DNA from 3 places in the Clostridium hominis genome. Region 2 is predicted to be linked to each of the others. Evidence: riboswitches for the same ligand, from Rfam matches in the RefSeq annotation. Region 2 holds a riboswitch; each other region holds the start of a gene.
What was found. Region 2 has a riboswitch for S-adenosylmethionine ahead of H8S20_RS14505 (methionine ABC transporter ATP-binding protein). Riboswitches for the same ligand answer to the same signal wherever they lie in the genome.
Positions count from the first base shown of each region.

Region 1: it holds a riboswitch for S-adenosylmethionine, as region 2 does, so the genes downstream of both, H8S20_RS17870 (pyridoxal phosphate-dependent aminotransferase) here and H8S20_RS14505 (methionine ABC transporter ATP-binding protein) in region 2, are expected to answer to the same signal.
Region 3: it holds a riboswitch for S-adenosylmethionine, as region 2 does, so the genes downstream of both, metK (methionine adenosyltransferase) here and H8S20_RS14505 (methionine ABC transporter ATP-binding protein) in region 2, are expected to answer to the same signal.

Region 1 covers NZ_JACOOO010000042.1:102,654-111,008, forward strand. The annotation lists gene H8S20_RS17850 (alpha-hydroxy-acid oxidizing protein) at 1-475, shown strand, start outside; gene H8S20_RS17855 (pyruvate kinase) at 731-1,756, shown strand; gene H8S20_RS17860 (biosynthetic peptidoglycan transglycosylase) at 1,931-2,599, shown strand; gene yedF (sulfurtransferase-like selenium metabolism protein YedF) at 2,765-3,361, shown strand; SAM riboswitch class I at 3,529-3,761, shown strand; gene H8S20_RS17870 (pyridoxal phosphate-dependent aminotransferase) at 3,848-5,005, shown strand; gene H8S20_RS17875 (MetQ/NlpA family ABC transporter substrate-binding protein) at 5,102-5,944, shown strand; gene H8S20_RS17880 (methionine ABC transporter ATP-binding protein) at 5,977-7,005, shown strand; gene H8S20_RS17885 (methionine ABC transporter permease) at 7,007-7,669, shown strand; gene H8S20_RS17890 (FAD-binding oxidoreductase) at 7,693-8,355, shown strand, end outside.
Region 2 covers NZ_JACOOO010000033.1:67,630-75,984, reverse strand. The annotation lists gene H8S20_RS14520 (DUF2232 domain-containing protein) at 1-178, shown strand, start outside; gene H8S20_RS14515 (DegV family protein) at 265-1,113, shown strand; gene H8S20_RS14510 (DUF503 domain-containing protein) at 1,330-1,617, shown strand; SAM riboswitch class I at 1,709-1,941, shown strand; gene H8S20_RS14505 (methionine ABC transporter ATP-binding protein) at 2,156-3,118, shown strand; gene H8S20_RS14500 (methionine ABC transporter permease) at 3,132-3,767, shown strand; gene H8S20_RS14495 (MetQ/NlpA family ABC transporter substrate-binding protein) at 3,806-4,624, shown strand; gene H8S20_RS14490 (N-acetylmuramoyl-L-alanine amidase family protein) at 4,818-5,507, shown strand; gene H8S20_RS14485 (YkvA family protein) at 5,751-6,710, shown strand; gene H8S20_RS14480 (ribonuclease H1 domain-containing protein) at 6,731-7,348, shown strand; gene H8S20_RS14475 (YtxH domain-containing protein) at 7,422-7,586, shown strand; gene H8S20_RS14470 (helix-turn-helix domain-containing protein) at 7,741-8,355, shown strand, end outside.
Region 3 covers NZ_JACOOO010000035.1:31,902-40,256, reverse strand. The annotation lists gene spoIID (stage II sporulation protein D) at 84-1,154, shown strand; gene H8S20_RS14925 (M23 family metallopeptidase) at 1,296-2,078, shown strand; gene spoIIID (sporulation transcriptional regulator SpoIIID) at 2,169-2,420, shown strand; gene H8S20_RS14915 (rod shape-determining protein) at 2,512-3,546, shown strand; gene yyaC (spore protease YyaC) at 3,589-4,119, opposite strand; gene H8S20_RS14905 (hypothetical protein) at 4,229-4,666, shown strand; tRNA gene H8S20_RS14900 (tRNA-Tyr) at 4,853-4,937, shown strand; tRNA gene H8S20_RS14895 (tRNA-Thr) at 4,958-5,032, shown strand; tRNA gene H8S20_RS14890 (tRNA-Tyr) at 5,039-5,123, shown strand; tRNA gene H8S20_RS14885 (tRNA-Val) at 5,154-5,229, shown strand; tRNA gene H8S20_RS14880 (tRNA-Thr) at 5,235-5,309, shown strand; tRNA gene H8S20_RS14875 (tRNA-Tyr) at 5,317-5,401, shown strand; SAM riboswitch class I at 5,564-5,738, shown strand; gene metK (methionine adenosyltransferase) at 5,834-7,009, shown strand; gene nagA (N-acetylglucosamine-6-phosphate deacetylase) at 7,052-8,191, opposite strand; gene recD2 (SF1B family DNA helicase RecD2) at 8,300-8,355, shown strand, end outside.

The sequences.
Region 1 (8,355 bases), on a different contig from region 2:
ATTCTTAAAGAACATGAATCCTCCTGCAGGTGCAAAGTCAGTAGAAGAGCTTAAAGAGATAATAAAACTTTCATCTGTCCCATTTATAGTAAAGGGAATAATGACAGTAAAAGGTGCTTTAAAGGCTAAAGAAGCAGGAGCTTCCGCTATTGTTGTATCTAATCATGGAGGAAGAGTACTAGATGGATGTGCTGCTACTGCAGAAGTATTAGCTGATATAGTTGATGCAGTTGGTGATTCAATGAAAATATTTGTGGATGGCGGTATACGTTCAGGAGTAGATGTTTTTAAAGCTTTAGCTTTAGGTGCTGATGGAGTACTTATTTGTAGAACTTTTGTAACTGCTCTTTATGGTGGAGAAGAAGAAGGTGTTAAAACATATATAAACAAATTAGCAGCTGAACTTGAGGATACAATGTCAATGTGTGGAGCCTATTCTCTTGGGGATATTTCTAGAGATATGATTAGATTATAATAAAAATTAAATATTACTATTATAAAGCAAGGTGGACAAAGAATAAGTCCACCTTGCTTTATAATTCTAAATTAGATAGTAAGCATTATTTATTTGAAAATATAAAATTGTGATAATAAAAGTTACAAAAGTAGCATAGTATTTTATAGGGGAAAATATTATGATAACTGCATATGGTTACATAGTAAAACAAATGATTAAAAATAGGGCTCATAAGAAGATAAAAAGGTACTATAAATTTATATAGGAGGTATTATGGAACTAATTTGCTCAATTGGCCCTACTGTAAGAGATATAGAAGATATTAAAAGATTTGCACAAGCTGGTATGACAATACCACGTTTTAATTTTTCACATATTGATTATGAAAAGTTTGAAACCTTAATTAAGGAAATACATATTGAGTATCCTAATATGAAAATTTTACAAGACTTGCAAGGTAATAAACTTAGGATTTCTAAGCTTTTTACTGGTGAATATAAAGTAAATATAAAAGAAGAAGTAATATTTTGTCTTGAAAAAGATTTTAAGAAATTCTATGAAAAGAATAGATACAAAAATATAAGAATAATTCCCATAATGTATTATGGTTCGTTAGATGATTTTAAAAATGTTAAAGAATTATTTATGAAGGATGCTACTATGAAATTTAAAATAATAGAGAAAAACTCACTGTATATCAAAGCTGTGACAATTAAAGGTGGCATTTTAAGAGCAGAAAAAGGTGTTAATGCACCAGAATTAATTAGGGATAATTTGCATTTAACAGAGAAAGATAAATTTGATATTGAAATTGGAGTCAAGAATAATATAGATTATATATGTTTATCATATGTTACTAAAGCTGATGACATAATAGAATTAAAGAAATACATTAAAATTTTAGTTAGAGTCTATAATAGTAGAACCCCTAAAATATGGGCTAAAATAGAATGTAAAGAAGGTATAGAAAATTTTGAAGATATCTTAAAAGTAAGTGACGGAATAATGCTTGGAAGAGGGGATTTGAAGGCAGAGATTCCTATAGAAGAGATTCCTTATGAAGAAGGGAAAATTATAAATAGAATGAAAAAGAGCAAGAAAAAGCTAATTGTAGCTACATATATTTTAGAGTCTATGAGGCGTCAAGATACTCCTACTATTTCAGAAGCAAATGATATATATAAATATATTAAAAATAGTGTGGATGGTCTTATGTTATCAACGGAAGTTGCAGTTTCTAGAGAACCTATAACAGTAATAAAATGCTTAAATAGTTTCTATAATAAATACTGCAATTAAAATAATACATTTTCTAGCCAGATAAAAGTCAGATAATATCTGGCTTTTATATTTATAATTCATAATTTCCAATATGACAAAATTGTAATATAAATGTAATAGATATCGATATAGAATCTTAAGTATTTTATAGTATAGTATACTCATAAGAAAATATAAAAAAGGATGATATAAATGGTAAAAAGAACATCATTGAAATTTATAAAATTTACACTTGTATTCAGCTTAATTATTATTACAGCATTTATTGGTATCGGATGTGGTGTATACGAAAAAGTTACGCAAGATATGTCTATAGATGAAGAAATTAATGAAATAAAGTCAAGAGATAATTATGTACAAGCTTCTGAGATAGATAAAACTTTTTTAGAAGCAATAGTTGCAATAGAAGATCATAGATATTATAAACATGGGGCTGTAGATTTTATATCTATAGGTAGAGCTTTATTAACTAATTTGAAAGCAGGTAAAATTGTTGAAGGTGGTAGTACAATAACTCAACAATTAGCTAAAAATTTATTTTTAACCCCAGAGCAAACTATAAAAAGAAAAGTAGAAGAAATATTTTTATCTTATGATTTAGAGAAAAAATATACAAAAGATGAGATTTTAGAATTATATGTAAATGTGATTTATTATGGTGATGGATTTACAGGTATAAAAGAAGCTTGTAATGGATATTTTGGAAAAGAACCAAATGAAATTACATATGATGAAGCAACATTACTAGCGGGCTTACCCCAAGCACCAAGTATTTATGGTTTAAGCAATAATTATGAAAAAGCTGTAGATAGACAAGAGGAAGTAATTGATGCCCTTGAAAGTTTTGCAATTTCAAATTAATAAAAGGTTTTAAATTAATATAATAATTATAATGAATAAGTCTTATTAATCATAAGGCTTATTTTATTATGAAAATAACTTTATTAATTTAGATTATATTAAAAAGGTGATATAATTAAAATATGGTAAATAAAATTAATATAGTATAAAGTAATGGAGGAAAGTATGAAAAAAGTTATAGATGCGAAAGGAAAAGCTTGCCCTATGCCTGTTATAATGGCAAAGAAAGAAATAGATTTAGGAACTAAGTTTTTTTCAGTTCAAGTAGACAATGGTATAGCTGTAGAGAACTTAAAAAAACTTGCCAACAGTCAAGGATTTGAAACTAAAATTGAAGAAAATGAAGGAATTTACACAGTACATTTTTCTAATGGTTGTGAAGAATGTCAAGAAGTTTTAAATAAAATACAAGGGAAAAAGCCTTTAGGTGATTGGTGTATTTTTATTGGCAAAGATATTATAGGAGCTGGTGCAGAAGAGCTTGGAAAGTCTTTAATGAAAATGTTTTTCTATACATTATCTGAAGATGAGGACTTACCTAAAGCTATTTTGTTTATGAATGATGGGGTAAAGGTACCAACATTAAACGAGCAGGCTATTGAGCATTTAAATGCTTTAGTTGCAAAAGGTGTTAATGTATTAGTTTGTGGAGCATGTTTAAATTATTATCATCTTGAAGGAGAACTTAAAGTTGGAACTGTAAGCAATATGTATGATATTGTCGGAGTTATGAAATCCACTTCTAAAGTTATCACATTATAGAGAATTAACTATATATTATTAACTAAATAAAATAATAGTGCTTTATTTAGAATTCCAAAAGCAAAGTGAAAAGTATTTGGAAAAAATTATTAAAATATATTGACAATGTAAAAATTTTGATTTAATATTAATTCAATAAATAAAGGAATTACAACTAAATATTGTTAATCTTATCAAGAGCGGTGGAGGGACTGGCCCTATGAAACCCGGCAACCTGTTACTAGTTAATAGTTAGTAGAGAAAAGTTAAGAGTTATGGATAAAACTCATAAGATAGTTTTATGCATTTCAAGTTAAGAAATTTCAAGAAAATTTCAGTAGCAACTCTTAATTCTTAATTCTTAATTTTTAACTGTATACGTGGTGCTAATTCCTGTAGCTTTTTAGCTAGTAGATAAGAGGGTGAATTATGTAGTGTTTATTAGCGCTAGAGATTTATTCTCTAGTGCTTTATTTTTTTATTTAAAAGTAAAGAGGGGGCAAAAAAATGGCAGAACTAAGTAATAGATTAGATTGGTTCTCTGAATCAACGATAAGAAAAATGACAAGAATAGCAGATCAATATGGAGCAATAAATCTATCACAAGGATTTCCAGACTTTGATCCGCCAAAAGATATCTTAAATAGTTTAAAAGAGGTAGCTGAAAAAGGACCTCATCAATATGAGATAACTTGGGGCTCAAAAATATTTAGAGAAAAGCTAGCAGAAAAACAAAAAAAGTTCATGAGGATAGAAATTAATCCAGAAGAAAATATAGTTGTTACATGTGGAAGTACAGAAGCTATGATGGTTTCAATGATGGCGGTATGCAATCCTGGAGATAAAGTCATTGTATTTTCACCATTTTATGAAAACTATGTTGCAGATACAATTCTCTCAGGGGCAGAGCCTGTATATGTAGCATTAAAACCACCTAGTTTTGGATTTGATAAAGAAGAATTAAGAAGAGCATTTGAGCAAAATCCTAAAGCTTTAATACTATGTAATCCATCAAATCCTGTAGGAAAGGTTTTTACGAGAGATGAATTGTTATATATTGCAAGTTTAGCCGAAGAGTTTGATACCTTTGTAATTACTGATGAGGTTTATGAACATATAGTATTTCCTCCTAATGAGCATATATACTTTGCTTCATTACCTGGAATGTTTGATAGAACTATATCATGTAGCTCATTATCTAAAACCTATTCTATTACCGGATGGAGATTAGGATATGTACTAGGTAATAAAAAAATAATAGATAACTGTAAAAAGGTTCATGACTTTTTAACAGTTGGGGCTGCGGCTCCATTACAAAAGGCAGTAATACCTGGATTAGAGTTTGGTGATGATTACTATGAAGATTTAATAAATAAGTATGATAAGAAAAGAGATTTATTTTTAAATGGATTAGACAAAATAGGGCTTAAATATTTCAAGCCAGAAGGTGCTTATTATGTGTTAGTAGATATAAGCGAGTTTGGTGCGAAAGATGATATAAGCTTTTGTGAGTATCTTACAAGGGATATTGGAGTAGCAGCAGTTCCAGGCTCAAGTTTCTTTAAAGAAGATGTAAATAACTATATAAGGTTACATTTTGCAAAGAAAGATGAAACATTAAAAGAAGCATTAAAGAGACTTGAAAGATTAAAAGTATCAAAATAAATTCTAACTTTATAAAAATAAATAGATAAGATTTAGAACCAAAATCGAAATAGTAAATATAAAAAAATATTAATATAAAAACTTGGGGGTATAAAAATGAAAAGAAATAAAAGATTAGTAGCAATAACACTTGCAGCAACTTTATCACTAGGAGTAGTAGGATGTGCTAGTAAAGGAGGAGAATCTCTAGAAACAGATACTAAAAATATTACTGTTGGGGTATGTCCTGGACCTTACGGAGATATGGTTAAAGAATGTATAGCTCCTTATTTAGAGGCAAATGGGTATGAGGTTGAAGTAAAGGAGTTTAGTGATTATATTCAACCAGATAAAGCTTTAAATAATAGAGAGATTGATACAAACTTAATGCAACATACTGTTTACTTAGAAAAATTTAGTGCAGATAACAATCTAGATATATCAGCTGTTATTTCAGTTCCAACAGCAGGAATGGGTATATTCTCAAATAATCTTAACTCTTTAAGTGAATTAGGCGAAGGTGGTAAGGTTGCTATACCAAATGATCCATCAAATTTAGCAAGAGCATTAACCTTATTGGAAACTCAAGGATTAATAAAAATAGATTCTAATGTTGATGATACTAAAGCTACAAAAAATGATATTACTGAAAACAGCAAGAATTTAGAGTTTTTAGAAGTTGAAGCAGCACAATTAGCAAGAAGTATAAGCAGTGCAGATATTGCTTTAGTACCTGGAAATTATGCTATAGCGTCTGGATTGGATTTTGCAGAAGCTTTAGCTATTGAAGAATTATCAGAAGAATATAAAAATGTAGTTGCAGTAAGAACTGAAGATTTAGATAAAGACTTAGGGAAGGATTTAAAAGAAGCTGTGGAATCAGAAGAATTTAGAAATGCTATTGAAAGTGGAAAATATAAGGATTTTAACAAACCAGAGTGGTATGTTAATGCTAATTAATAGTTATAAATTAAAGGAATGGTGGTGAAAAAGTGATTAAATTAGAAAATATATCTGTAACTTTTAATGATGGTAAAAATAAATTAGATGCAGTAAAGAATGTAACTCTTACAATAAATAGAGGTGAAGTATTTGGAATTGTTGGTTTGAGTGGTGCAGGTAAAAGTACATTAGTTAGAGTAATTAATTTACTACAAAAGCCATCTGAAGGAAGAGTAATAATACAAGATAAAGATATTACAAAGTTAAATAGCAAGGAGCTAAGAAGCCTTAGATTAAAAGTAGGGATGATATTTCAACACTTTAATTTAATAAGTGGAAAAACAATTTATGAAAATATTGAATTTGTACTTAAAGCTAATAATTATCCTAAAAATAAAATGAAAGAAAGAATAGAGTATTTGTTAGATTTAGTGAACTTAAGTGATAAGAAAGATGTTTATCCTGCTAATTTAAGTGGTGGTCAAAAGCAAAGAGTAGGTATTGCAAGAGCTATTGCAAATGATCCAGAAATATTGCTTTGTGATGAAGCTACATCAGCTTTAGATTTAGAAAATACAGAAGAAATACTAACTTTATTAAAAGATATTAAAGAGAAATTAGGAATAACTATAGTATTTATTACTCATGAAATTGAAGTAGCAAAGAAGTTATTTAATAGAGTTGCAGTAATGAGTAGTGGAGAAGTCGTAGAAGTTAACGATGTATACTCTATATTCTCTAAGCCACAACATGAAGTTACGAAATCTTTAGTCAGTAAAAATTCTAATCTTAGATTGCCTGAAGTAGTAAGACGAGATTTAGTAAAAGGTAGATTATATAAAGTTAATTATATTGGGCAGACAAGTTTAAAGCCTATTATATCTGAGGCAGCTAAAAAGTTTAACACTCAGATAAATATTATTCATGGAAAGATAGACTATATTGATGGAAAGCCATTAGGTAGTTTGCTTATAGATATTATTGGGGATGATCAAGAAATTGAAAATACAAGAGCATATATTGAAAAAAATGCTGATGTAAATGAAGAAGAGGTAAATTCATTAGAGGCGGTGATTTAATATGACAGATACTTTAGAGATTCTTAGAAATGAATTAGGAAATGCAGTAATGGATTCTTCTAAGATGATTTTTATAGCTATGATAATATCAATAATAGTTGGTGGAGTTTTAGGGCTTATCTTATACTTAACCTCTAATAAGATGTTTTTTGAAAATAAATCTATAAACTCAATATCAGGATTTATTATAAATGTAATAAGATCAATTCCTTTTGTAATTTTACTAGTAGTACTAACACCATTAACAGAAATGATTGTAGGTACTAATATTGGGCCTGAAGCAGCTACAGTTCCTTTAACAGTAGCATCTATAGCTTTTTTTAGCAGGGTCGCTGAAGGAGCCTTTAGTGAAATCGATAATGGAGTGATAGAAGCAGCAATAGCGTCAGGAGCAGGATTTTGGCTTATATTCTCTGATGTATTAGTAATAGAAGCGCTGCCTAGTTTAATTAGAGGTGTAACTATAACTTTAGTAAGCTTAGTTGGATATTCTGCAATGGCTGGAATCGTTGGTGGAGGGGGAATCGGTGATTTAGCTATTAGATATGGATATTATAGATATGAAACTGGGGTAATGATAATTACAGTAATAATTTTAGTTGTGATTGTACAAGCTTTTCAATTATTAGGTGATAATTTATCAAAGAAATTTTTAAAAAGATAGGCATTATATAAGGGGGCTAATATATGATATATAATGATTTAGTAAATATTTTAAAGGATACAGATAGAATTATAAGTACTGAAAATATAAATAGAGACTACTTCACTGATGGGCTTAAAAGAATTTATGGAGAAGCAGACGTTTTGGTTTTTCCAGTAAATACTGAAGAAGTTAGCTGTGTATTAAAATATGCTTATAAAAGTAATATTAAAGTAACACCTAGAGGATCAGGAACAGGTTTAGTTGGGGGAACAGTTCCTACAGAAAGAGGAATAATACTTGATTTATCTAAAATGAACAAGATAATAAATTTAGATAAAAGTACTTTTACAGTAGAGGTAGAAAGTGGAGTAGTATTGAACCAATTGCAACAATATGTAGAAAATGAAGGTCTATTTTATCCTCCAGATCCAGGAGAAAAAACTGCAACTATTGGAGGAAATATAAGTACAAATGCCGGTGGAATGAGGGCAGTAAAATATGGCGTAACCAGAGATTATGTAAGAAAGTTAGAAGTTGTTCTAGCAAATGGCACAATTTTAAACTTAGGAGGAGATACTATAAAAAATAGTTCAGGATTAGATCTAAAGGACTTGTTTATAGGTTCTGAAGGTACTCTTGGAGTAATAACTAAGGCATTTTTAAAAGTAATTCCAAAGCCTAAAAAGTCTATAAGTGCAATTATT
Region 2 (8,355 bases):
GATAAATGTGATAAAAGGTGTTGAAGAAATTCTTTCGAGATTTATAAGCAGTGATACAAAGATGATTACTTTTGTTTTATTTTTAATAATAGCAAACTTAGTGTTCTTAGTATTTGATTATGCATTAACACTTATAATAAGTTTTTATATGGATAGAATTCACAAAAAAAGCAGATAAGAATAGGAATTGTAAAAAAATTAATATGGTTAATTCAAATTTTGTATGATATATTTATGATATCGTTTTAACTAGGGGGAAGTAATTTGCAAAAGATAGCAGTAATAACTGATAGTGGATGTGACTTAAGTCAGGAGACTATTAAAGAGAATAACATACAAGTACTACCATTTAGAATAATCTATAGTGATAGAGAATACTTAGATAAAGTGACAATAAGCGAAGAACAAGTATATGAAGATTTATCTAATGGAATTATACCAACCACTTCGCTACCAGATTTACAATACACTGAGAATATTATCCGGAAATTAAAAGACGAAGGATATACTCATGTTGTAGTAGTTAGTGTATCAAGCAACTTATCAGGAACTTTTAATAGTATACAGCTTCTTTGTGAAGAGCATCCAGAGTTAATGTATTATTTTTTTGATACAAAAACTTTAGGTTTCCCAGTTGGCGCTATTGCTTTAGAAGTATCTAAGCTTATAAAAGAAAAGGCGTCTTTTGAAGAAATAATAGACAAGCTGCCTAATATAAAGAAAAGTATAAGTGGATATGTTACCTTTAATACATTAGAATTTTTGAAAAAAGGCGGAAGGATAGGTAGAGTAGCAGGAACTGTTGGAGAGATGCTGCATTTAAAACCGATTATATCATCAGATGATGAAGGACATCTTTATCCTTTTTGCAAAGTAAGAGGTAGAAAAAAATCTATATCAAAGCTAAAGGAGATACTTAATTCTTATTTAGAAGGTGGAAAATGTAGAGTTTGGGTATTAAATGGGGCAGCATTAGAAGAAGCGAGAGCTTTTTTTGAAGAAATTAAAAATAAACATAATATTAGTGAAATTTCCTTTGAAACTATAGGTTCAGCTATGGGAGTACATACTGGTCCAGGAGCAATTGGATTATGCATAAAAAAAGAATATTAATACATATGATATTTTAAAAGTCATATTAATTATACATAGATAAAAAGCGGGAAACTAAAAACTTCTCGCTTTTTTAATTTTATCTGTTAGGGTTGAGGATATACTGTTAGAAAAGAATACACTATAAAATTTAGAATATTAATTAGAGAAAAGGTTATATGCATATTTCAAAAGGGAAAACTGAAGGTAGTAGAAAAATAATTATGAGGTGATAATTTGAAGGTTTTAGTGTTGAAAATTAAGTTGAGAGCATCTTGGGTACATTCATTAAAGGAGAAGAGAATGATACTTTTAAGTATAAGTAAGAGATTAAGAAATAAATACAATGTATCAGTGGGAGAAATTGGAGAACAAGATACCCATAAAATTATAGAAATTGGAATATCACAAGTAGCAAGCTCTAAGGATGTGCTACATGCATCAAAGGAAGATATAATCACGTTTATAGAAGAAAATTGCGAAGCGGAAATAATAGATATCGAAGAAGAAATTATAGAGTTTTAAAAAATATTATTAAAATTTATAGAAAAATATTGACATAAAGGAAAATAAAGTATATATTTATAACATCAACTAAATTAAAACTTAATATTTTTTCTTATCAAGAGTGGTGGAGGGACTGGCCCTGTGAAACCCAGCAACCTGTTACTAGTTAATAGTTAATAGAGAAAAGTTAAGAGTTATTGATGAAACTTGTAAGAGAGTTTTATACAATTTAAGCTAAGAAATTTCTAGGAAATTTCAGCATTAACTCTTAGTTTTTAACTCTTAATTCTTAACTGTATTCGTGGTGCTAATTCCAGCAGCTTTAGAGCTGATAGATGAGAGGGTAAATTAATAGTGATTTGTTTCGCACTTGAGTTTATTCTCAAGTGCTTTTTTTTATTTTTTAGAAGACTATATTTATTTAAATCTGTGATTTAGTAAAAGGAGTTTCATAAGTGAAAATCTAAATTTTTAATTTGGATACTTGAAGTTACACAGAGTATACTCATTCGACCATAAGAGAAGGAGTTTGATTATAAAAAAGGGGTGAAAATTAATGATAAAAATAAGGGATATAGAAAAAAGTTTTGGAGAAGTAAAAGTTCTTAAGGGAATAACTTTAAGTATTAATGAAGGTGAAATTTATGGTCTTATAGGTCATAGTGGAGCTGGAAAATCTACTTTGTTAAGATGCATAAACGGATTAGAAGATTATAATGAAGGTTCAGTAATTGTAATGGGGAGAGAGGTTAAATGTCTTAAAGAGAAGGAAAAACGAGAGTTTAGAAAAGATTTAGGAATGATATTTCAAGGCTTTAACCTTCTTAAGAGAAAAACAGTATTTGAAAATATTTCATTACCTTTAGAAGTTTGGGGATATAAAAAGGATTTTATAAAAAATAGAGTGGACGAGCTACTAGAACTTGTTGGACTTACGGACAAAGCTAAGAATAAGCCGAATGAGTTAAGTGGTGGGCAAAAGCAAAGGGTTGCAATAGCAAGAGCATTAGCTTTAGAACCTAAGATTCTTTTATGTGATGAAGCAACATCAGCATTAGATCCTAAAACTACTAAAGATATCTTATCTCTTTTAAGTGATATTAATAAGAAATTAGGTATTACCATCGTGGTTGTTACACATCAAATGGAGGTTATTAAGCAAATATGTCAAAAGGTAGCTCTGATTGATGGTGGGGTATTAGTGGCTGAAGGTAAATCAGAGGAAATATTCTTAAGACCAGGAGTTTCATTAAAGAAGTTCTTAGGAGATGAGGATGATGATACATTATCTCATGAAGGTGTAAATATAAAATTATTCTTTCCAAGTAAATCTTCAGAAAATGCGCTTATAACAAAGATGGCAAGAGAACTTAATATAGATTTCTCAATAGTTGGAGGGAAACTTGAAAAGTTTAGAGATGAAGTATTGGGAACATTAACTATAAATATTGATAATAAAGATAGAGAAGCTGTTATGAGTTATTTATCAAATAAAGATATTATATTGGAGGTGCTATAGTATGGATGCGAAAATGATAAATATAATAATAAAAGAATTAGGAGCCACAGTATATATGGTGTTTTTCTCAACATTATTTGCAACTATTCTAGGATTTGTTTTTGGAATAATAGCAACTGTTACTTCACCAAGTGGATTAAAGCCTAACAGAATAGTGTATAAAATTCTTGATGCTATAATTAATGTGCTAAGAAGCTTTCCTTTTATTATTTTAATAGTTTTTATAATACCGTTGACAAGAGCTATAGTAGGGAAGTCTATAGGTAATACAGCTGCGATAGTTCCTTTAACGATAGCAGCAGCACCGTTTGTAGCAAGAATAATTGAATCTTCATTAAAGGAAGTAGATCCAGGAGTAATTGAGGCAGCTAAATCTTTTGGAGCATCAGATGGTCAAATTATATTTAAAGTAATGCTTAAGGAGGCTGTTCCAAGTATTATTTCAGGGCTAACGCTAACAATTATTAGCGTTATTGGATATTCAGCAATGGCTGGAAGTGTTGGAGCAGGTGGACTTGGAAAGGTTGCAATAACATACGGATATCAGGGATTCCGAACAGACTATATGGTAACAACAGTAATTATTTTGATAATAATAGTTCAAAGCTTGCAAAGCTTAGGAAATTATTTATATAAAAAATTAAATTAGAAATAAGTAAAACTAAAAAAATAAGGGGGCAATTAAATATGAAAAGAAAATCAATTTTATCATTAGTATTAACAGGGGCATTAGCAGTATCACTTATAGGTTGTGGGGGAAGCAATTCATCATCAAGTGATGATAAAACTATAAGGATTGGAGTATCTCCAGTTCCGCATAAAGAGATTGTTGAACAAGCTGTAGAAGAGCTAGAAGGAAAAGGGTATACAGTTGAAATAGTTGAATTTGATGACTATGTATTACCTAATACATCTGTTGAAGAAGGAGATCTTGATGCAAATTATTTTCAACATATTGCATATTTAAATACATTTAATGAAGAAAAAGGAACACATCTTACTTATACTGCAGAAATTCATTTAGAGCCAATGGGGGTGTTTTCTAATAAATATAAGTCTGTAGAAGAGATTGAAGACGGTGCAACAGTAGCTGTTCCAGATGATTCTAGTAATGAAACAAGAGCTTTGAAAGTTCTAGAAGCTGCAGGCCTTATAGAGTTAGCAGAGGGAGATATATTAAAGATTACTGATATAACATCTAATCCTAAGAATTTACAATTTAGTGAGCTAACAGCAGCAAGTTTACCAAGAGTGTTAGAAGAAGTAGATATAGCTGTAATAAATGGAAACTATGCTTTAGAAGCAGGATTAGATGTAAATGGAAATGCATTTTATGCAGAAGATAAGGATAAGGATGCATTAAAGGAAAGAAGAAATGTATTAGCTGTTAAAGAAGGTACTGAGGATACTCAAAAAATAAAAGATTTGACAGAAGCACTTACTTCTGATAAAGTAAGAGATTTTATAAATGAAAAATATAAAGGTGCAGTTGTTCCAGTATTTTAATCAAGGAATAATTAATAGTTAGAAATAAAAATTACATTTAAAACTTAAGAAGAAGTTTTAAGAATATTATTTGAAGCCGGCAGTTTTGCTGGCTTTATTCATTTATTATTAATTTAACTATTAATTAATCACAAAGGCATCTTAGAGTTAATATATTAAATATATAGCATTGTTTCAAAGGAGATATGACAACATGGCTGTTTGGATTTTAGATGCAAGTCATGGTGGAAATGACACAGGTATTATTGGAAGAACGCTTGGTAGAAAAGAATCAGATATAGTATTAGAAGCAGTATTAGAAGCTAAAAAACACTTAGAGAGAAATGGCGAAAAAGTAATACTGACTAGGGAAGATGATACTTATTTATCCTTAGAAGAACGTTTAAGCATAGCTGATAAAAATAATGGAAGGTTTTTTGTAAGTTTTCATATGAATTCTCATATAGATACAAGTACAAAAGGAGTTCAGGTGTTTTATAGTAAAGATAACTATGATAATAAGAGGCTAGCAAAGCTTATAAGTGAAGAAATACTATGTGATTTAGGAACAGATGAAAAAGGAGTGTTGAAAGATGAGAGCAAAAAATATGATAACGTTTCTATTATGTCAGTTATAGTTTATGGAGAGTACTTAAGTAATGCTGAGGTAGAGGAGAAATTTGATAGCAAAAGTTATGGGCGTATGGTGGCAAAAGCATGTTTGGCAATTGTAGATAAGGTGTTATTACTTACTCCAGTTACTGAGCCAAAAGAGACACAGCAAAGAGCTTGGAGAGTATGTATTGGATATTATAAAGATTACAATGAAGCTATTGATGTAATGGTAGATATGCACAAAAGAGGGTTTAAGAGAGCGCATGTAGTACCTTATAATGGAAAGTGATTCTTGTTATATAAATAGAATGAGATATGAAAATTAATACAAAAAGGTCTTTAGAAGATTAGAAAATATTTTCTAGGCTAAAGACCTTTTTTATTTTTTTAGGGAGTTACATTTTTAAACTTATGTACAACTTTATCAAAGAATAAAGACAAGCTTTAAAAATAGAAGTAAATGAAGTATACTTTAAAGTAAGATTTTAATTGTTTGAAAAATAGATTGAATTTAGGGGAGAGGGCTAAAATAATGAATATAACAAATGTAGCTGTTGGATTAACAGGAGAAGACCTTTTAAGCATATTAAATGATTTCGTATCAGTTGAAGGATTAACTGTAAATAGTATAGAAATATCTGATTGTATACTTATAAAAGGTAATTTTAAAAAAGGATTATCTATTGATTTTGAATGCGGATTAAGAGTTAATTCAGCAGATAATGATATGATTCAAGGGGAAATATGCAAATTTAAGGTGTTAAATATAGGAATAGCATCATTCTTTAGAAAAATAGCATTAAAGTATGTATTAAAGTCTTTTGCTGATAAAGGAATAACTTATAATGAAGGTAAGGTTAATATTCAATATAAATATATATTAAAGGATGTTCCTTATATAGATTTTGCGATAAATGACTTAAGATTATTAGATGATAAGTTAGTTGTTGGAGTTAATAATGTTTCTATTTCCTTAGGGGGAGAGCTTAAAAAGGAAGTTAAGCTATTCAAGGAAGAGGAAAATGAAGAGGAATTAAGAGAAGCTGAGGAAAGAGGTAAGACTGAAGATATATATACAGTTGGAAGAGAAAAATTATCAGAAAAGCTTCCTGAAAAAGTTAAGAAGTATTCTGATTATATTTTTGTAATACCTGATATAGCAGCTTTATTAACAAGATTGTTAAAGGATAATAGAGTATCACTTAAGACGAAGTTAATAATATCTGGATCTATAGCTTATATAGTTGTACCTACAGATATAATTCCAGATAAGATACCGTTTATAGGTAAAATAGATGAATTAGCAGTTGCATTTTTTGCTTTAAATAGAATTGTAAAAGATGTTCCCTTGCATATAATTTTAGAAAATTGGCAAGGTAAAAATGATATAATATTAGTAATAAAAAATTTAATAGAATATATAACAAACTTTACAGCAGCTCAAAATGTTGAAACTTTATATGAGTTTGTTGAAGAAGTTTTATCTGTTTAGTAATGAAAGGAAGATAAAGTTTGAAATATTACGCGGTTTATAGAGGAAAATCAGGAGCGCCTAAAATTTTTAATTCTTGGGATGAATGTAAAAAGGAAGTTATAGGGTTTAAAGGTGCTATCTACAAAAGTTTTACTTCAGAAAAAGAAGCTATAGATTTTATTGCATTGAATGCAGAAGTAAAATCTGTAAGCACAGTTAAAAAAGATGAGAATTGCAATGAAGGATTATGTATATATGTAGATGGAAGCTTTATGATAGAAAAAGGAAATTATTCATTTGGACTAGTTGCAGTAGAGGATGGAGAGGTTATACACAAAGATAATGGTAAAGGCTTTGATGAGGAGGCTATTGCACTTAGAAATGTTTCGGGAGAAGTACTTGGAGCACAAAAAGCTGTAGAATTTGCTTTAGATAAAGGTTACAAAGAAGTTACTATAGCTTATGATTATCAAGGCGTTGAATCTTGGGCGATAGGTACATGGAAGAGAAATAATAGAATAACTCAAGATTATAATAAGTTTATGCAAGAAAAAATGAATTTTATTGATATAAAATTTAAAAAAATTAAAGGGCATAGTGGTGATAAGTACAATGATATGGCAGATATGCTTGCAAAGGAAGCTTTAAGTAAATAAATTTTAACACGTTTAGAATAACAAAAAATACACATAATAATATTAATAAAGTTATTAAGAGAGGTGTATTAATATGTTTAAGAGATTTGCAACCGGAATTGTAGTAGGAGCAGCTGCTGCTATTGTTATTTTACCACAGCTTGATAGAAAGACTCAAAGAGCTGTAAGAAGAACTGGAAAGAAAATGTGTTGTATGGTAGGGGATGCATATGATAATGTATTACATTATATAAAATAGTATAAAAACTGTTATGAATATTTTTCATAACAGTTTTCTTATAAGTGGAATAAAATATATACTTTTTTGAATAAAATTATGATATAATTAAAAATAATTAAAGATTTTTTTGAAAATTACAATAAATTGTAAAAAGAAGAGGGAAGAGTAGAATATGGAGATTCTTTCATTAGGAGAAAAGATAAAAAGGAAAAGAAAAGAATTAAATATGACGCTAAAAGATTTGGCGGCAAATAGAATTACTCCAGGTCAAATAAGTTTAGTAGAGTCAGGAAGGTCCAATCCATCTATGGATTTATTAGAGTATTTAGCAGAGAATCTTCAAACTTCTGTTGAGTATCTTATGGAGTCAGAAGAAAGTCAAGCAGAGAAAATTTGTGTTTTTTATGAAGGAACTGCAGAATCATATGTATTAAGTGGAGATTTTGTAAGTGCAGAAAAATACATTGAAAATGCGTTATATTATGCTGAAAAATTTGGATTAGAATATAGAAAAGCAAAGAATTTATATATTAGAGCTAATGTGGCTATGAAAAATGGAGAGTTAGCTCTAGCTCAACAAATATATCTTTCGGCAAATGTTATATTTATAAAAAATAATAAATATGAGGAAGTAACTAATACATTCCTTAATTTAGGGAAGATTACTCTAAAGTTAAAGGCATATCATTCTGCAACTAGTTATTTAAGACAAGCTGAAAAAGTTTATTTAGATAATGAAATAGGAAATGATTTATTGCTAGGAGAGATATATTATCAAATGGCAGAA
Region 3 (8,355 bases), on a different contig from region 2:
TTTATTTTTTTATATGTTATAGAATTATTTTACAGATTAAAACATATATATAGTTTATGGATAAAGATAGTGGGAGGTTAGGGATGAATAAAAGGTATAAGTTAGATTTAGATGAAGGAATTAAATTTATATTATTTACTACAATTTGTATAGTATTATTTATGATAATTACACCAAGTATGTTGATTAAATCAAAAGGAATCAAGGGGAATGAATTATCAGAAGTAGATATAGAAACAGAGCAAACTGAACCTACAGCATCAACAGTAGAGATTAAGGATATAACTTTAAGTGGTGATGAAACAGTAAGTGTATATATAACTTCACAAAATAAGATTGTTGATGTTCCATTAGAAGAATATATATGTGGTGTAATTTCAAATGAGATGCCAGCATCCTTTGAGATGGAAGCTTTAAAAGCTCAAGCTGTAGCTGCTAGAACATATTTAGCTAGTAAAAAAATTAAGAACTGTGTAAAAGCTAATGGAGCAGATATATGTGATTCTACACATTGTCAAGTTTATACGTCTAAAGCTGTTAGACTTGAGTTATGGGATGAAAGTGTTAGAGATGAAAATTGGAATAAGATAAGTGAGGCTGTTGAATCAACCAAAGGTCAAGTATTAAGTTATCAAAATGAATTAGTTCTTTATCCTCAGTTTTTCTCAACTAGTTCAGGAAAAACTGAAAACTCAGTTGATTTATATTGGTCAGATATACCGTATTTAAGGTCAGTAGAGAGCTCTGGAGAAGAAATATCACCTAAATTTGAGAGTGAAGTACCTATGACAATCAGTGAGTTTATTAATAAATTTGAAGAGAAGTATCCAAACTCGTCATTAAATGAGGATAATATTGAAAGTAGCATAAACATTACATCTAAAAGTGAAGCAGGTGGGGTAAAAGAGATTCAAGTCGCGGGTGAAACAATTAGGGGGCAGGATTTTAGATTTTTATATGGATTAAATTCAAGTAATTTTACTTATGAAATAAATGATGGAAATATAATATTTAAATGTAAAGGGTATGGGCATGGAGTTGGAATGAGTCAATGGGGTGCTAATGTAATGGGTAAAGAAGGAAAGAGCTATGAAGAAATTCTTAAACATTACTATACTGGAGTTGAAATTACAAATTTAAAATTTGGAGAATAAATAAATAGAGTATTTTTAAAGACTTTTGTTGAAAAACAAGAGTCTTTTTGTTTTTTTTTGATGAAATTTGTAGTACGGAAATTGAGTATAAATTGAATTAAATTTGTAGGGGGGGCAAGACTACAAAAAGGAGGTGTTGATATGAATTTAAACAACAAAGATAAGGTTAAAGACTTTTTTAGAAGGGAGGGCTTTTACTTTATTCTACTAATTTGCTTATGTATAGTTGCAGTTGTAGCAGCCTTTACTATTAAGAAAAATAATGAGTTGAAGCAAAGTAATGATCATAATAATGAATTTACTCTAAATGTTGAGGATTCAACAAATGATTCTGCAGAAACTTCAAGAAATGAAATGCCAAATGCAGATAGAGTTGAAAATGGTGACAATGTGGCAGAGGGATCAAATGAATTAGATGAAGTTGCTAACAACGAAGAAGTAGATGACTATACAGAAGTAGCTGATAACACAGAAGATGTTCCTGTTTCTAATACAGTAACAGAAGTAGTTTTCCAATTACCTTTAGAAGGTATGATTTCTAGAGAGTATAAGGAAATGGTTAGGTTACAAAATAGTGAAAGTGGAACAGTAGATAGAACTAGAAGAGGTATTGATTTAAGTGCTTCTGTAGGAACAGCTGTTAATGCTGCAGCAGAAGGTAAGGTAATTGAGGTATCAAAGAGCACAGAAGATGGAAACTTTATAGTTATAGAACACACAAATGGATTAAAGACTAAGTATGCAAATTTAGATGGAGAAGTTTCAGTTGCTGTTGGAGATACAGTTTCAGCAGGCGATCAAATTGGAATCGTTGGAAATAGTTCAATGATATTTACTTCAGAAGTATGTGGAGATGTATTAAATCTACAAGTTGAAGATTCTGAAGGAAACCAAGTAAATCCATCAGATTACTTTAGTTTCTAAGAAAAATAAATCAGCCATTTGAATTTCAAATGGCTGATTACTAATAAGAATTATATTTTAATTAAATCTATTTTTTGAGGAGGTTACATTTTGAAAGACTACATTGAAGAAAGAGTACTAGAAGTTGCTCAATATATTATTGATTCAAAAGCTACTATAAGAAAAACTGCTAAGGTATTTGGAGTAAGTAAAAGTACTATTCATAAGGATATGACAGAAAGATTGCCTAAAATTAATCCCAGTATTGCAGAGCAGACACAAAATATACTTGAATTAAATAAGGCAGAAAGACATATTAGAGGTGGAAAAGCTACTAAATTAAAATACAAAGCTATTGAATGATAATACCTTTACATATATAATATTTTTAAAGAATAATTTGTCTAAAAAAGAATTATCTTGAATTATTATATATCTAGTAGGAGTGAAGAAAATGTGGTTTTGGAGAAGTGGGAACGACCTTGGAATAGACTTAGGGACTGCTACAGTGCTTGTTTATGTAAAAGGTAAAGGTATATTATTAAAAGAACCGTCAGTAGTAGCCATAAATAAAAATAATAATAAGGTACTAGCAGTAGGTGAAGAAGCAAGAAAGATGATCGGAAGAACTCCAGGAAATATAGTTGCAGTACGTCCGCTAAGAGATGGAGTTATTTCTGATTACGATGTTACTGAAAGAATGTTAAAGGAATTTATTAAAAAGGCTTGTGGTAAGGGAAGAATAGTAGCTCCAAGAGTAATGGTTTGTGTTCCATCTCAAGCTACTGAAGTAGAAAAAAGAGCCGTAATGGATGCTGCTAGAAATTCAGGGGCTAAAAAAGTTCATATAATCGAAGAACCACTAGCAGCTGCAATAGGTGCTGGATTAGATATAACCAAGCCTAATGGAACAATGATAGTAGATATTGGTGGAGGAACTACTGATATAGCTGTTATATCATTAGGAGGAGTAGTTGTTAGGAAATCAATCAAAATCGCTGGAGATAAATTTGATGAAGCAATAATAAAGTATGTTAGAAATAAACATAAAATAATGATTGGTGAGAAAACTGCAGAAGATGTTAAGATAAAAGTAGGATCTGCGTTTAAAGATTCAAGAAATTTATTTACTACTATGAAAGGTAGAAATTTAATAACAGGTTTACCAGATGAAGTTGAAATAAGTACTGAAGAAGTAAGAGAAGCTTTGTCAGAGCCTGTATCTGTAATAGTTGATGGAGTTAAGAGTATACTAGAGAAGACACCACCTGAATTAGCTGCGGATATAATAGAAAAAGGAATATTGATGACTGGTGGAGGAGCTTTATTAGATGGACTTAATAAGCTTATAGAAGAAAACACTGGAGTTACAGTTGAAATAGCTCATAATTCTGTTGAAGCTGTTGCAGAAGGGACAGGTCAAGTTTTAAACTTTATAGATAAAATAGATTCAGATATTTTTGGAAAAGAGATAAGTCTAATAGATTAATTATAAATATATAAATGGCACTATAAGTTATTTCTTATAGTGCTATTTATTATATGAAGAATTAAGGTAATATGCATGGTTTAGTCCATGACAAATAACTCGTGCCATTTCGAATACTAAACTAAGTCTAATACCTCTAGAGGTAAAGAATTCAGCATTGTCACTAGAGTCAACTATTCCTATTATTGAGGATACACCTACTTCAGGCAATGACTTTCCTACACCTTTACCGGGATGAATAGGATAATCTCTTACATGTATTTCGCCAATAGAATTAGTATCTCCTAAACAAGCGTCAATTCCGATAATCGTAGCTTGTGGATGAAGTTTTTTTATTTCATCAATTTTTTTATCTATGTTTAAGGCATGGATAGGTGATTCTAGTGTTCCATATACAGGAACAGGGAAGGATGACTCTTCTAAAAAAGTACCTACTAAAGGACCTAAACAATCACCAATACATTTATCTGTGCCAATGCAAACTATAATAGTTTCAGATGTTACATATTTTCTTATAAATTCTGCAATTTCATAATAAGATAAGTTAGATTTATAGTTAACTTTTCTTTTCAAATATACCCACCACCCCTCAATAATAATATATATGAGAGAAAAACTAAGAATATAATAAGTATAAAAAAAGAAAAAATGGAAAATATTTTTAATAAGGTGGTGATATTAAATGAAATGGAAGATAATAATGAGAACTATGTCACTTTTAGTTATAGTAGTAACTATATTTATAGTAGTTTTATATGAACCAAATATTAAAAATAAAGATATAAGTAGTTTGGAAGATGAGACAACTGAGATTACAGAAGGGGATGTGGAAGAAACTTCTTTATCAACAGATAAGCAAATATTACAGGGAAATAGTTCTGATGTTTTAACTTTAAATTTAGATAATATAATTAACAGTTTAACTTTAGATGAGAGAAATGTAGTTGAAGGAATATTAGATAAACTTTCAGTTGTTGATTGTGCTAAAGTTAATTCTATTTTGAATAATGGTAGCATAGATTCAAAGAAGGAAGCTATGGAATATATTAAAAAACGCTTGGTAGAAGAGGATTATGATAGGCTTGTAGGTATATTAAATCAATATATTGACTTAGTGTAGTTATAATGGCTATTAAAGTTATATAAGTGCTTAATATTAAGTAAAATGAAGGAAAATAGAGCAAATTAAAAATAAAATCGGAAAATGAGCTATTATGAGGCTTGAAATATTGTTGCTATGAATATATACTAGTCATTGTCAGTTCGGCAGTGATGCACGAAATGATGAAAGTTATTAATACGATATGGGGGAGTTCCCGAGTGGCCAAAGGGGGCAGACTGTAAATCTGTTACGTTTCGTTTCGATGGTTCGAATCCGTCCTCCCCCACCATTAATAACTTAATTAAATATGCTGGTGTGGCTCAATGGCAGAGCAGCTGACTTGTAATCAGCAGGTTGTTGGTTCGACTCCGATCACCAGCTCCATTAAATGGGGGAGTTCCCGAGTGGCCAAAGGGGGCAGACTGTAAATCTGTTACGTTTCGTTTCGATGGTTCGAATCCGTCCTCCCCCACCATTTAATTTTTTGAAAAATAAATAATAACGTGGAAGCATAGCTCAGCTGGGAGAGCATCTGCCTTACAAGCAGAGGGTCACAGGTTCGATCCCTGTTGTTTCCACCAAATACGCTGGTGTGGCTCAATGGCAGAGCAGCTGACTTGTAATCAGCAGGTTGTTGGTTCGACTCCGATCACCAGCTCCATTAAAATGGGGGAGTTCCCGAGTGGCCAAAGGGGGCAGACTGTAAATCTGTTACGTTTCGTTTCGATGGTTCGAATCCGTCCTCCCCCACCATTAAAAGCATAGTTTATCTATGCTTTTTTATTTTGACTTAAAATAAGTAATATGTATTATAAAAAGTTGAGAATATATTAGAATTTAAATTTATTGACATTAGTTTTAATAATTGTTAATATATATTACAGTAAATAAAAAGTAAATAAAATTTGATATTAGTTCTTATCAAGAGAGGTAGAGGGAGAGGGCCCTGTGAAACCCGGCAACCTGTTACCAATTAGCAGTTGATAGTTAATAAATAATAATTAAATTAACTTAATTATTAATTTTTAACTTTTAATTATTAATTGTATACGTGGTGCCAATTCCTGCAATTAATTTTGCAAGATAAGAAAGACATGGTTGAATATTACGTCTCTTCTTTATCTTAAGAAGAGACTTTTTTATCTTTAGAATTAATATCATCTTAATTAAGAGAGGAGATATATAATGAGAAGATTATTTACATCAGAATCAGTAACAGAAGGTCATCCAGATAAAATCTGTGACCAAATATCAGATGGAATATTAGATAGTATACTAGCTAAGGATCCTATGGCTAGAGTAGCTTGTGAAACAGCTGTAACTACAGGAATGGTTATGGTAATGGGAGAAATATCAACATCATGTTATGTGGATATCCCTAAGGTGGTTAGAGAAACTATAAGAGAAATAGGTTATGATAGAGCTAAATTTGGGTTCGACTGTGATACATGTGCTGTATTAACATCTATCGATGAGCAATCATCAGATATAGCTATGGGAGTTGATGAAGCATTAGAATCAAAAGCTGGTGATAAAGATGCAGTTGAAGCAGTTGGTGCAGGAGACCAAGGAATGATGTTTGGTTTTGCAACAAATGAAACACAAGAGTTTATGCCATTACCAATAGCAATGGCTCATAGATTATCTAGAAGACTTAGTGAAGTAAGAAAAAATGGCACATTACCATATTTGAGACCAGATGGAAAAACTCAAGTAACAGTAGAATATGATGATAACAAAGTTATAAGAATAGATACAATAGTAATATCAACTCAACATGGACCAGAAGTTAGCCAAGAACAAATAAGGGAAGACTTAATGGAACACGTAATTAAAGCAGTAGTTCCTGCAGAGCTTTTAGACGAAAATACTAAGTATTATATAAATCCAACAGGAAGATTTGTTGTTGGTGGCCCACAAGGGGATAGTGGATTAACTGGTAGAAAAATAATAGTTGATACTTACGGTGGATACGGTAGACATGGAGGAGGAGCTTTCTCAGGAAAAGATCCAACAAAGGTTGATAGATCAGCAGCATATGCAGCTAGATGGGTAGCTAAAAACTTAGTAGCAGCTGGAGTTGCAGATAAATTAGAAATTCAATTAGCTTATGCTATTGGAGTTGCTAAACCAGTATCAATTGAAGTTGAAACTTTTGGAACAGGAAAACTTTCAGAAGAAGAAATAGTGAAAATAGTAGAAAAATCATTTGATTTAAGGCCAGGTGCAATAATAAGAGATTTAGAGTTAAGAAATCCTATTTACAAGCAAACAGCAGCTTATGGGCACTTCGGTAGAAATGACTTAGATCTTCCATGGGAAAGATTAAATAAAGTTGAAGATATAAAGAAATACTTATAATAAAAAAAGGAACTCACAGGAATTGCTGTGAGTTCCTTTTTATTAAAGTGTGTTATATACCACGTTTCCGTTAACAATAGTCATTTTTACGTTTATATCTTCATCAAAAATAACTAGGTCAGCATCAAAGCCTTCTTTTATTAAGCCTTTTCTATCTTCTACTTTGCAATGTTTAGCTCCGTTATATGAAGCCATTTTAACTATTTCGTTAAGTGGGTAATTAGAGTTGTTATAAACATTTCTAATAGCTTTATCCAAAGTAAGAACTGATCCAGCAAGTGAACCACTTAATAATCTAGCAGCACCATTTTTAACTTCTACATCTTGACCACCTAAAGAATACATGCCATCTTGCATTCCGCATGCCATCATTGCATCAGTAACTAAAAGTACCTTATCAGTTCCTTTTTGCTTATAAGCAGTTCTTAATGATGGATAAGAAATATGAATACCATCAGATATAGTTTCAGTAGTTATTTCTGAATCAAATATTGCCCCTACAACACCAGGTTCTCTATGAGTAAATGGAGTCATAGCATTGAAAAGGTGAGTTGAGTGGCAGAATCCACACTTTATACCGTCCATAGCTTCTTCATAATTAGCTTTAGTATGTCCCATTGAGCAAACTATACCTTTATCAGAAAGATAGGTAGCTAGTTCTTTAGCTCCTTCTACTTCTGGTGCCATTGTTATAGAAACTACTGCATCTTCGTCTTCACCAACCATTTCGTTAAAGTTTTCAATTGTTGGATCTATTAAGTAGTTTGGGTTTTGAGCACCTATTGCTTTAGGGCTTATAAATGGACCTTCTAGGTGGGCTCCTAAAACGTTAGCTCCATCTGTACCTTTTATTTTAGCTTCTTTAATTGCAGACATAGCCTTTCTTATGTCTTTTTTATCTACAGTCATAGTAGTTGGAGTAAATGAAGTAGTACCATGTTTAGCAATAGTTTTAGCTATTGTATTTATAACATCGTATGTTCCATCCATAGTATCAACACCACCAGCTCCATGTATATGAACATCTATGAATCCAGGGCTTAAATATAATCCTTTACCATCTATAACGTTATCATTAGCTATAGAACTAGGATTTATTTCTTTAATTTTACCATCTTCTATCAAAACAGAACCTTCTTCTATTTTGTCTAGGTAAATTAATTTACAATTTTTAATTAACATAAAAATACCTCCTACATAACTCAAATTTAAAGCAATATGAGTTAAATTTATATAATATGATATAATTATATAATATAGAAGATAAGATTTAAAGGTGTGAACAATAAAATGGAAGTGCTAGAAGGATTAGTTGAGGCTATTATATTTAAAAGTGAAGATACGGG